One region of the Nocardioides fonticola genome, then DNA from elsewhere that is predicted to be linked to it. Evidence: predicted binding sites of a transcription regulator. Region 1 holds the regulator's gene; each other region holds the start of a gene.
What was found. The regulator LexA, encoded in region 1, represses DNA repair genes until DNA is damaged. The targets are predictions, from matches to a motif close to TCGAACANNTGTTCGA.
Positions count from the first base shown of each region.

Region 2: a site for LexA is predicted at 1,985-2,000, ahead of ABD671_RS00455 (HNH endonuclease signature motif containing protein). Genes of this name have one in related genera too.
Region 3: a site for LexA is predicted at 1,556-1,571, ahead of ABD671_RS01835 (HNH endonuclease signature motif containing protein). Genes of this name have one in related genera too.

Region 1 is NZ_BAAAZH010000003.1:83,378-86,651, reverse strand. It holds gene ABD671_RS02435 (ABC-F family ATP-binding cassette domain-containing protein) at 1-198, opposite strand, end outside; gene ABD671_RS02430 (LysM peptidoglycan-binding domain-containing protein) at 420-812, opposite strand; gene lexA (transcriptional repressor LexA) at 1,093-1,842, shown strand; gene ABD671_RS02420 (MXAN_6640 family putative metalloprotease) at 1,914-3,274, shown strand, end outside.
Region 2 is NZ_BAAAZH010000001.1:97,088-100,361, reverse strand. It holds gene ABD671_RS00460 (InlB B-repeat-containing protein) at 1-631, shown strand, start outside; gene ABD671_RS00455 (HNH endonuclease signature motif containing protein) at 668-1,972, opposite strand; gene ABD671_RS00450 (sialidase family protein) at 2,664-3,274, shown strand, end outside.
Region 3 is NZ_BAAAZH010000002.1:37,266-40,539, forward strand. It holds gene rnhA (ribonuclease HI) at 1-166, shown strand, start outside; gene ABD671_RS01835 (HNH endonuclease signature motif containing protein) at 215-1,543, opposite strand; gene ABD671_RS01840 (calcium-binding protein) at 2,288-3,274, opposite strand, start outside.

The sequences.
Region 1 (3,274 bases):
ACTGCCCGAGCGCGTGACGACGCCGGCGTGCGGGGCGATCTCGCCGGTGATGATGCGGAAGAGCGTGGTCTTGCCTGCGCCGTTCGCGCCGACCAGGGCCACCTTGGCGCCGTCGCCGACGCGGAAACCCACATCCTCGAGCAGCACCCGGCCGTCGGGGAGCTCGTAACGGATCCCGGTCACCTCGACATGTCCCACGGGCAGCCATTGTGAGGGCGCGATCGGGTTCGGGCACCTCGATTTCGCGACCGGCATGGCCGACGGACGGCGCCCCGGCCCGCGCGGGCCCCGGCCGGGACGGCGCGAGGGGCGGGCCTACGGGCCCGCCCCTCGTCTTCCCCTACTCGTCGGCCGGGGTCGAGGCGACCGACGATGTTCGTGCGCGTTCCTGCGCGTGCCGGCACGCGCGAGGCGCGATGTCAGTTCGCGGGAACCACCAGGCGCTGACCAGCGGTGACCTCGGCGCTGTCGAGGGCGTTGAGCCGCTCGATCCGCTCGACCATGCCCCGGACGTCGCCCTCGTCGGTACGGGCGGCGGCGATGTCCCACAGCGTCTGGCCCGAGCGGACGATCAGGGTCTGGGTCGGCTCGGCCGTACCGGGCTCCTGAGTGGCCACCGAGCCACCCGAGAGGGCGACGCCGACGCCCAGGACGATCGCCAGCGAGAGCAGCAGCACCACGAGCCGGCCGCGCCGGGTGAGGCGGACCCCGCCGGAGGCCGGACGAGCGGGCCGGCGAGACGCCACCGCAGCGGCGGCGCGGGGGGCGGCGGACGCGCCGCTGGCGGCGGGAAGGATGAGGGTGGTGGCCATCGGGTGCTCCTCGGGGAAGGTCGGTGCACGGGGTTCGATCGGTCGATCAGCTGGTGCGGATCGATGTCTATCGGCGAGGACCGACAGAACCGGATCGGCTCGGAGGTTCTCGCACAGACGTTCGATCTGCGTTCGAGGTTAGATCAGGTGTTCGATCGAACACAAGAGCGAAACGCCGTCGACTTCGCACGGATGTTCGAGATGTCGGGCAGCCTGTCGACGACACGCCGGTATCGAACAGATGTTTGAATGCCGCCGTCGTGACCGTTACCGTCGGCCCATGCCGAGCAAGAAGTCCAGCGACAACCCCCGTGCGACCTCCGGCGAGACCGTCACCGAGCTCCCCGACGGGCCGCCCGACGCCACGGGCCTGACCCAGCGCCAGCTGAAGGTGCTCGCCACCATCAAGGAGGCCATCGAGAAGCGCGGCTTCCCGCCGAGCATGCGCGAGATCGGCCAGGCCGTCGGCCTGACCAGCACCTCGAGCGTCGCCCACCAGCTGCGGGTGCTGGAGGAGAAGGGCTTCCTCAAGCGCGACGCCAACCGCCCCCGTGCCCTCGAGGTCTTCCTGCCCGAGGTCCTCGCGGCTCGGCGCTCGATCTCCTCCGGCGACGACACCGGTCCCGACACCACCGGCATCGGCGACGTCGTCCCGGCGGCCGCGCTGGTGCCCGTCGTGGGCCGCATCGCCGCCGGCGGTCCGATCCTCGCCGAGGAGCAGGTGCAGGACGTCTTCCCGCTGCCCAAGCAGCTGGTGGGCGAGGGGCAGCTCTTCCTCCTCCAGGTCGTCGGCGACTCGATGATCGAGGCCGCGATCTGCAACGGCGACTACGTCGTCGTCCGCAAGGAGCAGACCGCCGACAACGGCCAGATCGTGGCCGCCCTCCTCGACGGGGAGGCCACGGTGAAGACCCTCCAGCGCCGCGACGGCAAGGTCTGGCTCATGCCCCACAACGCCGCCTACGACCCGATCGACGGCACGCACGCGCAGATCATCGGCGTGGTCACCGCGGTCCTGCGCCGCGTCTGATCCAGCACGCGTGCATCGAGCGCCGGGTGGGATCCGTCCCACCCGGCGCTCGTGCGTGAGACAGTGGTGACGTGGCTCACTCGGCGCGATCCCGGCTCCTGTCCCTCCCCGCTGCGGGCCTCCTGGCCCTCGGCCTGCTGTCCGGCCCCTCCTCCGCGGCCGACGCCGCCGATGCCTCACCCGCGTCCGGCTCGCCCGCCGCGGACAGCGCGCGCACCCGCGCCGAGCACGCCCTCGATGCCGCCCGCGACCTCCTCGGCGGCTCCGCCGACACCGCCGCCCGCCGCACGCGCTCCCCGCACTCCGGGGACGACGCCAGCACGGTGCTGCGCGAGCTCGCCCTGACCGCCTCGGCCCTCCCGGCAGCCCAGCGGAGCCAGGCCCGAGCGCTCCTGGCCCGTCCCTCGACCAACCAGGTCTACTGCTCCGCGAGCCTGTGCGTGCACTGGTCCACCAGCTTCCTGGGCGGCTCCTCGATCGACACCACCGACGCCGACGGCGACGGGGTGCCCGACTACGTCGAGACCGTGGCGAGCACCGTGGCGAAGGTCCAGCGTCTCTACCGGGCGGCCGGCTACCGCGCCGTCCTCAGCGACCAGGGCGCCGGCGGCAACGACCTGCCCGACCTCTACCTGGAGGACCTCGGCTCCCAGGGGCTCTACGGCTACTGCACGACCGACGAGTCGGTGCCGGCGAACGGCCCCTACGACGTGTGGGCCTACTGCTCGCTCGACAACGACTACGCCACGAGCCAGTTCCCGACCAACACGCCCCTGGAGAACCTGCGGGTGACGGTCGCGCACGAGTACTTCCACGCCGTCCAGTACGCCTACGACGTCGCCGAGGACCCCTGGCTCCTGGAGGCGACCGCCACCTGGGCCGAGGACGAGGTCTTCGACGGCGTCGACGACAACCGGCAGTACCTGCCCGCCGGTCCGCTCGGCGACCCGCGCTCGAGCATGGACCTCTTCGAGGGCGCCCGCCCCTACGGCGACTGGCTCTTCATCCGCTACCTCACCGAGCGCTTCCCGAGGCGCTCCGGCCCGCTGCCGGTGCTCGTGCGCCACATCTTCCAGCTGGCCGACGGCAGCCGGGGCGCGCCCGACCTCTACTCCCTCCAGGCCATCGACAAGGTGCTGCGCCGCGACCACGGCATCGACCTCGCACGCGCCTTCGCGGACTTCTCCGCGGCGAACACCCATCCGGCGTCGGTCTACAGCGAAGGCGAGGCGTACCGGCCCGCACCCCTGTGGACGCGCGGCTCGCTCGGGCCGAGCCGGCGCAGCTCCGGGTGGCAGAGCACCTCGCTCGACCACCTGACGTCGGCGACCATCCGCTTCGATCCCGCCTCGGGATTGCGCGCGTCGTCCTGGCGCCTGCGCCTCGATCTCGACCTGCCCGACACCGCGCGCGGATCGGCCGCGGTCGTGAC
Region 2 (3,274 bases), on a different contig from region 1:
CCCCACCGTCTCCGGGCCGGTGCGTGTCGGCGGCGTCCTGGTCGCGTCGGCCCCCACCTCCACGACCATCCCGACCACCGTCGATGTCCAGTGGCAGCGGCTGGTCACCTTCTCCGGACGCACGATGCCGGGCTGGCTCCGCGTCGCCGTCCCGGTCGACATCCCGGGCGCCATCGGGTCCCGGTACCGGGTGACGCCGTCCGATCTCGGAGCGGTCCTCCGGGCCGAGATCACCTACTCCGCCGCCGGCTACAGCCCGACCACGCTCACCAGCGACACCGGCTCGTCCGTCCGGCGTGGATCGCTGCCGCGCTTCGCGCTGCTGCGGACCATCCCGACGACTCCTCAGATCGGGCGCCTGTCCGGCGTTCGGCTCCGCTTCGCCTCCGAGCGTGCCCGCGCCCGCTACGAGCGACTCGTCGAGGCCGGCACGCTCACCGTGCGCTGGCGGTGGCTCGTCCGTGCACCGGGGCACCGCGGCTACGTCGTCGTCCCCGGCGCCACCGCGCCGCAGTACCGACCCACCGCCGGTCAGCAGGGTGCCCGCCTCCGCGCCACGGCCACCTTCGTCTCCGACGGTTACCGCACCCGGACCCGCGGCATCTCCCTTGGATCCATCCTCGACCGGTGACCGGGCAGCACGACGGGCCTGAGCCCCGGGTGGGGTTCAGGCTGTCGTGGTGAGCTGCGTGGTGCCGGTGGGTGTGCGGAGGTACTGCTGGCCGTGGGGGCTGGTCCAGCGGTAGCTGCCGGGTGGGCCGCTGGTGTCGTTCGGATCGACGGGTGTGTAGGTCCAGCCGTGGTGGGTCTTGATGCGGTGGTGATGCCTGCAGAGCGCGGCGAGGTTGTCTGTACTGGTGGTTCCGCCTTCGTCCCACGGGACGATGTGGTCGATGTCGGCGCTGCGTGCGGGCCTGGTGCAGTGGGGGAAGACGCAGGTGACGTCTCGGAGGATCACCTGTTCCCGGAGGAGTGTGGGGATCTCGTAGGACTCACTCGATCGGTGCTCTGCGAGGTCGAGGACGGGTCGGACGACGAGTTGGGTGTCGGGGTCGGTGCACCAGGAGCGGAGGGTGTCGAGGTCGAGGGCGGTGCGGGTGTTCTCGACACGAGCAGCTGTTCCGAAGGGGTTCTGGCCGGGTGCGTGGCTGATGTGGACGTAGAGCTGGAGGGTCCGCTTGGACCGCACCGGTTCAGTCGTTCCAGCCGTGTCGAAGGTCAACGAGGCTTCGCGTCGTGCGAGTTCGCCGAGTGCCATGGCCCGTCGTGCGTCCAGCGACTCCTCGCAGCCGAGGTCTTTGAGTTGGGCAGCGACGGCGGCGAGGGCGTCCTCGAGATCCAACGCATCGGCGAGGTCGAGGGCGCCTTCGATGTCGACGCGGCCGTGGAAGTCGACGTGACGGGAGTAGATGGTCACGTGTCGCTTGTCGTCAGCCGCTTCCCGCCTGGCCTTGATGACCTCGGGGTCGGCTTCGGCCTCAGCTGCTTTGACGGTCTGCTCGATCCCGCGTCCGCCGATGGAGTGCGCAAACGCAGCGAGCCGCTGGTCGACCAGCGCGACCGCCTCGGGTGAGAGCAGTCGGGTGGCTTGGGCGATCTTCCGGGCCCGCCACACCGTCACCTCACCGGCCTCGACACGTCGCCAGCAACGCGGAAGGCGAGCGGCCAACTCCAAGGCGTCGCCGATGTAGTAGTGCCCGGCATCGGTCGAGAGGCCGATGGCGGCGGCGAACTCGTCGATGCAGAACTCCGCCACCAGAGGTGCTCCTTGGCCGGCGATCGCCAACTCGCGTTCGGTGCCGGGAACACACGCGCTGTCCCACTCGTCAGCCGCAGGGTGCGCGAGAGCCCAGCGGGCGGCGGCGATGAACACGGATCGTTCGGCGTCCTCGGCCACCACCCGCGCGTCGCGCGCGTGGACCAGGAGGGACCGGGGGTCCCGGAGATCCTGGTGTGGGGTGGGGGAGGCCATGCCTCAGTCTACTCGAACTGGTGTTCGAAGACAAGGATGAGAGCGCATGAATCTGCGTGGTTGCGGCTGCTATTCGGCTTGCTGGGCTTCGAGGCCCTCGCCCGGGGGCTCGGGCACCTCAGCCACCGGACGGGAGCCGCAGATCGCCTGCTGTCGGCGTCCACCTTGCGGGGTCTCGCGGCTCGGCGCCGGGGCGCCTCGCACCTCGACCACCGGAAGCGGGCTCGGTCGGTGGTCGAGGTGCGAGCGAAGCGAGCCGCGAGACCCCCGCACCCGAGAGGCAGCGGGAACCGCCGATCTGCGTAGCCGGCGCCTTTCGATCCCAAGCAGGCGGCGACCCGAACACCGAGAGCAACCCGGCACCGCCGTAGCTGGCGCCTTTCACCCGGAGCGAGCGAGGAAACCGGGAGGAGACACGGAGCAGCGACGACGTCCCCGCCTTCGGCGTCCACCCCACCGGGTCTCGCGGCTCGGCGCCAGGGCGCCTCGCACCTCGACCACCGGAGCGCGCCTCGCACCTCGGCGCCGGGGCGCCTCGCACCTCGACCACCGGAGCACCTCGACCACCGAACCCCTCGCCCCCCGAAACCCCACCCCCACCGACAACCCCAGCCCCCGACGACCCCTCTCACCGACATCGGAGGGACGCCGACCGGACGCCCTCGCCGCACTTCACGATCGGAGCACCGCGATGACGCGACGCCGCACCCTGCTCAGCACCCTGGCGATCTCCGCGCTGCTCGGCACCACCGCCGCGTGCAGCGGCGGCAGCACCGAGGTCGAGATCGCCGCCGCACCGGCGACCAGCGCCTCGACCACCGCGTCGACCACTCCTTCAGCGAGCCCCTCGGCCGACACACCGCCGACGCCCACGGCGGCCGAGGTCATCGCCTCCGGTCGCCTGACCGCGCCGGCGGCGACGGTCGGGGAGGCGGAGCTGGGGCTGGCGCAGCAGTGCTCGACCGCAGCGGACGACGCGACGGTGTGCCGCTCGGCCTGGACGATCCCGAGCGCGAAGGCCTCCGGTCTGCTGCCGGGCCGGTTGAGCTGGACGGCGACCGCGTCGGCCGGCCGTTTCGTGCTCACCGAGGCGGGTGGGCGTCGTTCGCTCGTCATCGACCCATCCGGCACGACCCAGCAGGTGCGCACGGTCCGGACACCGTTGCCGGCCGCGGCGCTGGCGGACGCCGTCCCGGTGAGCGGCCCCCGCGGCTACGACCTGGTCGACCCGACGACGGCGACCCGCGCGCCGGTCGATCGGCCGGCGGGCGTGCGCCGCTGGCAGAGCGTCACCTCCGACGG
Region 3 (3,274 bases), on a different contig from region 1:
CCTCTGGCGTGCCCTGGTCGCCGCCACCGCACGTCACGACGTCGAGTGGCTCTGGGTGAAGGGGCACGCCGGCATCGAGGGCAACGAGCGGGCTGACCGGCTCGCCGCCCGCGGTCTCGAGGAGGCCGTCGAGGCTGCCCGGCTCGGCGACGCCGCTGGCTCCTGAGTACCGGTCTCCGGGCAGCACGACAGGCCCGAACCCGGGTGGTGGGGTTCAGGCTGTCGTGGTGAGGGGTCTGCTGAGGGTGGTGGTGCCGGTGGGGGTGCGGAGGTAGTGCTGGCCGTGGGGGCTGGTCCAGAGATAGCTGGAGCCGTCGGTGCCGGGTGGTCCGCTGGTGCTGGTGTAGGTCCAGCCGTGGTGGGTCTTCACACGGTGGTGATGTCGACAGAGCGCGGCGAGGTTGTCTGTGCTGGTGCTTCCGCCTTGATCCCACGGGACGATGTGGTCGATGTCGGCTGATCTGGCGGGCCTGGTGCAGTGGGGGAAGACGCAGGTGACGTCGCGGAGGATCACCTGTTCGCGGAGGAGGGTGGGGATCTCGTAGGACTCGCTGCTGCGGTGTTCGGCGAGGTCGAGGACGGGCCGGACGACGAGTTGGGTGTCGGGGTCGGTGCACCACGAGCGGAGGGTGTCGAGGTCGATCGCGGTGCGGGTGTTCTCGACCCGGGCCACCGACCCGAAGGGGTTCTGGCCGGGTGCGTGGCTGATGTGGACGTAGAGCTGGAGGGTCCGCTTGCTGCGCACCGGCTCGGCCACCGACGCGGCATCTGCCGGGAAGCTGAGGGGTGTTTCGCGTCGTGCGAGTTCGCCGAGGGCCATAGCCCGGCGGGCGTCCAACGACTCCTCGCAACCCAGGTCTTTCAACTGGGAGGCGATGGCGGCGAGGGCGTCCTCGAGGTCCAAGGCGTCGGCGAGGTCGAGGGCTCCTTCGATGTCGACGCGGCCGTGGAAGTCGACGTGCCGGGAGTAGATGGTGACGTGCCGCTTGTCGTCGGCAGCTTCCCGCCTCGCACGCAGGACCTCGGGGTCGGCTTCTGCTTCGGCGGCTTTCACGGTCTGCTCGATGCCGCGTCCGCCGATGGAGTGCGCGAACGACGCCAAGCGTTGGTCGACCAGTGCGACGGCTTCGGGTGAGAGCAGGCGGGTGGCTTGGGCGATCTTCCGGGCCCGCCACACCGTCACCTCACCGGCCTCCACCCGTCGCCAGCACCGCGGCAGCCGAGCGGCGAGCTCGAGGGCGTCGCCGATGTAGTAATGCCCGGCATCGGTCGACAGGCCGATCGCGGCGGCGAACTCATCGATGCAGAACTCCGCCACCAACGGGGCGCCTTGGCCGGCGATCGCCACCTCGCGTTCGGTCCCGGGAACACAGGCGCTGTCCCACTCATCAGCCGCGGGGTGGGCGAGGGCCCAGCGGGCGGCGGCGATGAATACGGAGCGTTCGGCGTCCTCGGCCACCACCCGCGCATCGCGCGCGAGGACCAGGAGGGACCGCGGGTCACGCGGGTCCAGTTCTTCCTGGTGCGGGGTGGTGGAGGCCATGCCTCAGTCTACTCGAACATGTGTTCGAATACAAGGGTTCGACGGTCTGAATCTCGTTGGTTCTGGCGGCTGTCCGGCCTCCTGGGCTTCGAGGCCCTCGCCCGGGGGCTCGGGCACCTCAGCCACCGGTCGGGAGCCGTAGATCGTCCCTGCTGTCGGCGTTCGTCTTGCTGGGTCTCGCGGCTCGGCGCCGGGGCGCCTCGCACCTCGACCACCGGAAGCGGGCTCGGTCGGTGGTCGAGGTGCGAGCGCATGCGAGCCGCGCGACCCCAGCACCCGAGTGGCAGCGGCAAGCACCCACCCGCGTAGCCGGCGCCTTTCACCCGGAGCGAGTGGCGACCCGAACGCCGAGCGCAACCCGGCATCGCCGTAGTGGGCGCCTTTCAACCCAAGCGAGCCCGAAGGCCGGGATGAGGCACCGAGCGACGACGGCGTCCCCATTGTCAGCGTCCACCGCGCCGGGTCTCGCGGCTCGGCGCCGGGGCGCCTCGCACCTCGACCACCGGAAGCGATCGGTGGTCGAGGTGCGAGCCGCGAGACCCCCGCACCCGAGAAGCGGCGGCAACTGCCCACCTGCGTAGCCAGCGCCTTTCAACCGCAGCGAGCGAGGCAGCCGGGAGCAGGCACGGAGCAACGACGACGTCCCCGCCGTCGGCGTCCACCGCGCCGGGTCTCGCGGCTCGGGGCCGGGGCGCCTCGCACCTCGACCGCTCGACCCGGAGGCGGGCTCGACCACCGCAAACCTCAGCAGGACCTCCGCACCTCAGCACGGCAGACATCTCGCCCCGGTCCGCCGTAGGCAATGTCGCGATCCTGGTCGCCGATGAGCCTGTCGGGCCCGCCCCGACCGATGAGGACGTCGTTGCCGAAGCCGCCGATCAGTTCATCGGCTCCGCTGGTGCCGAGCAGCCGGTCGGCCCATTCGTTGCCCCGGGCGACCTCGATGCTCGTCATCCGTCCGCGGCCGTTGCCGTAGAGCACCGAACCCGCTGCGAGATCGATGGTCGCCCTCCCCTTGCCGGTGATGCTGACGGTGTCGCGGCCGTCGCCTCCCGCGACCCGGGTGCGGCACCGTTCGCCTGAAGTGCAGCGGTCCTCCTGGCCATCGCCCCCGGCGTCGTACGCGGATGCCGGGTAGAGGACGTCGTCGCCGGCGCCGCCCCGCTCGACGAAGCTCGCGGCGCCGTCGAAGCGGGTGTACTCCACGCCGGACCAGTTGGCACGGATGGAGTCGTCGCCGGGGCCGCCGATCGCGGTTCCCGACTGGTCGATGGCCAGGGTGTCGTCGCCCTCGCCGCCGCGAGCCGTACCGGCGCGCACCGTGACGGTGTCCGCGCCCGCGCCCGCGTCGATCGTGCCGAAGACGGTGCTGAGCGTGTCGTCGCCGCCCGCGCCGTCGATGACGTCGGCGCCACGGTGGGTGGTCGGGATGTCATGGTCGATCCAGATCTCCGGGTTGTCGGTGCCCCGGAAGATGTCGGCCCCCGTGCCGCCGGAGAAGGCGGTGACCCCGCTGAAGGTGTCGTGGCCGGCGCCGTCGACCACGCCATCGGCGACCTGGAAGTCGAGGGGTTCAGGGCCGCTGTAGCCCAGGATCGCACCCGAGCCCGGGGAGGCGGTGACCGTGTCATCGCCGAGACCGGGAGCGGCCGTGGTGTCGGACCCGGTGCCCTGGACGATCAGCTGGTCGTTCCCGTCGCCGCCGGCTCCCGTGGTGGAGAGGTTGTCGGT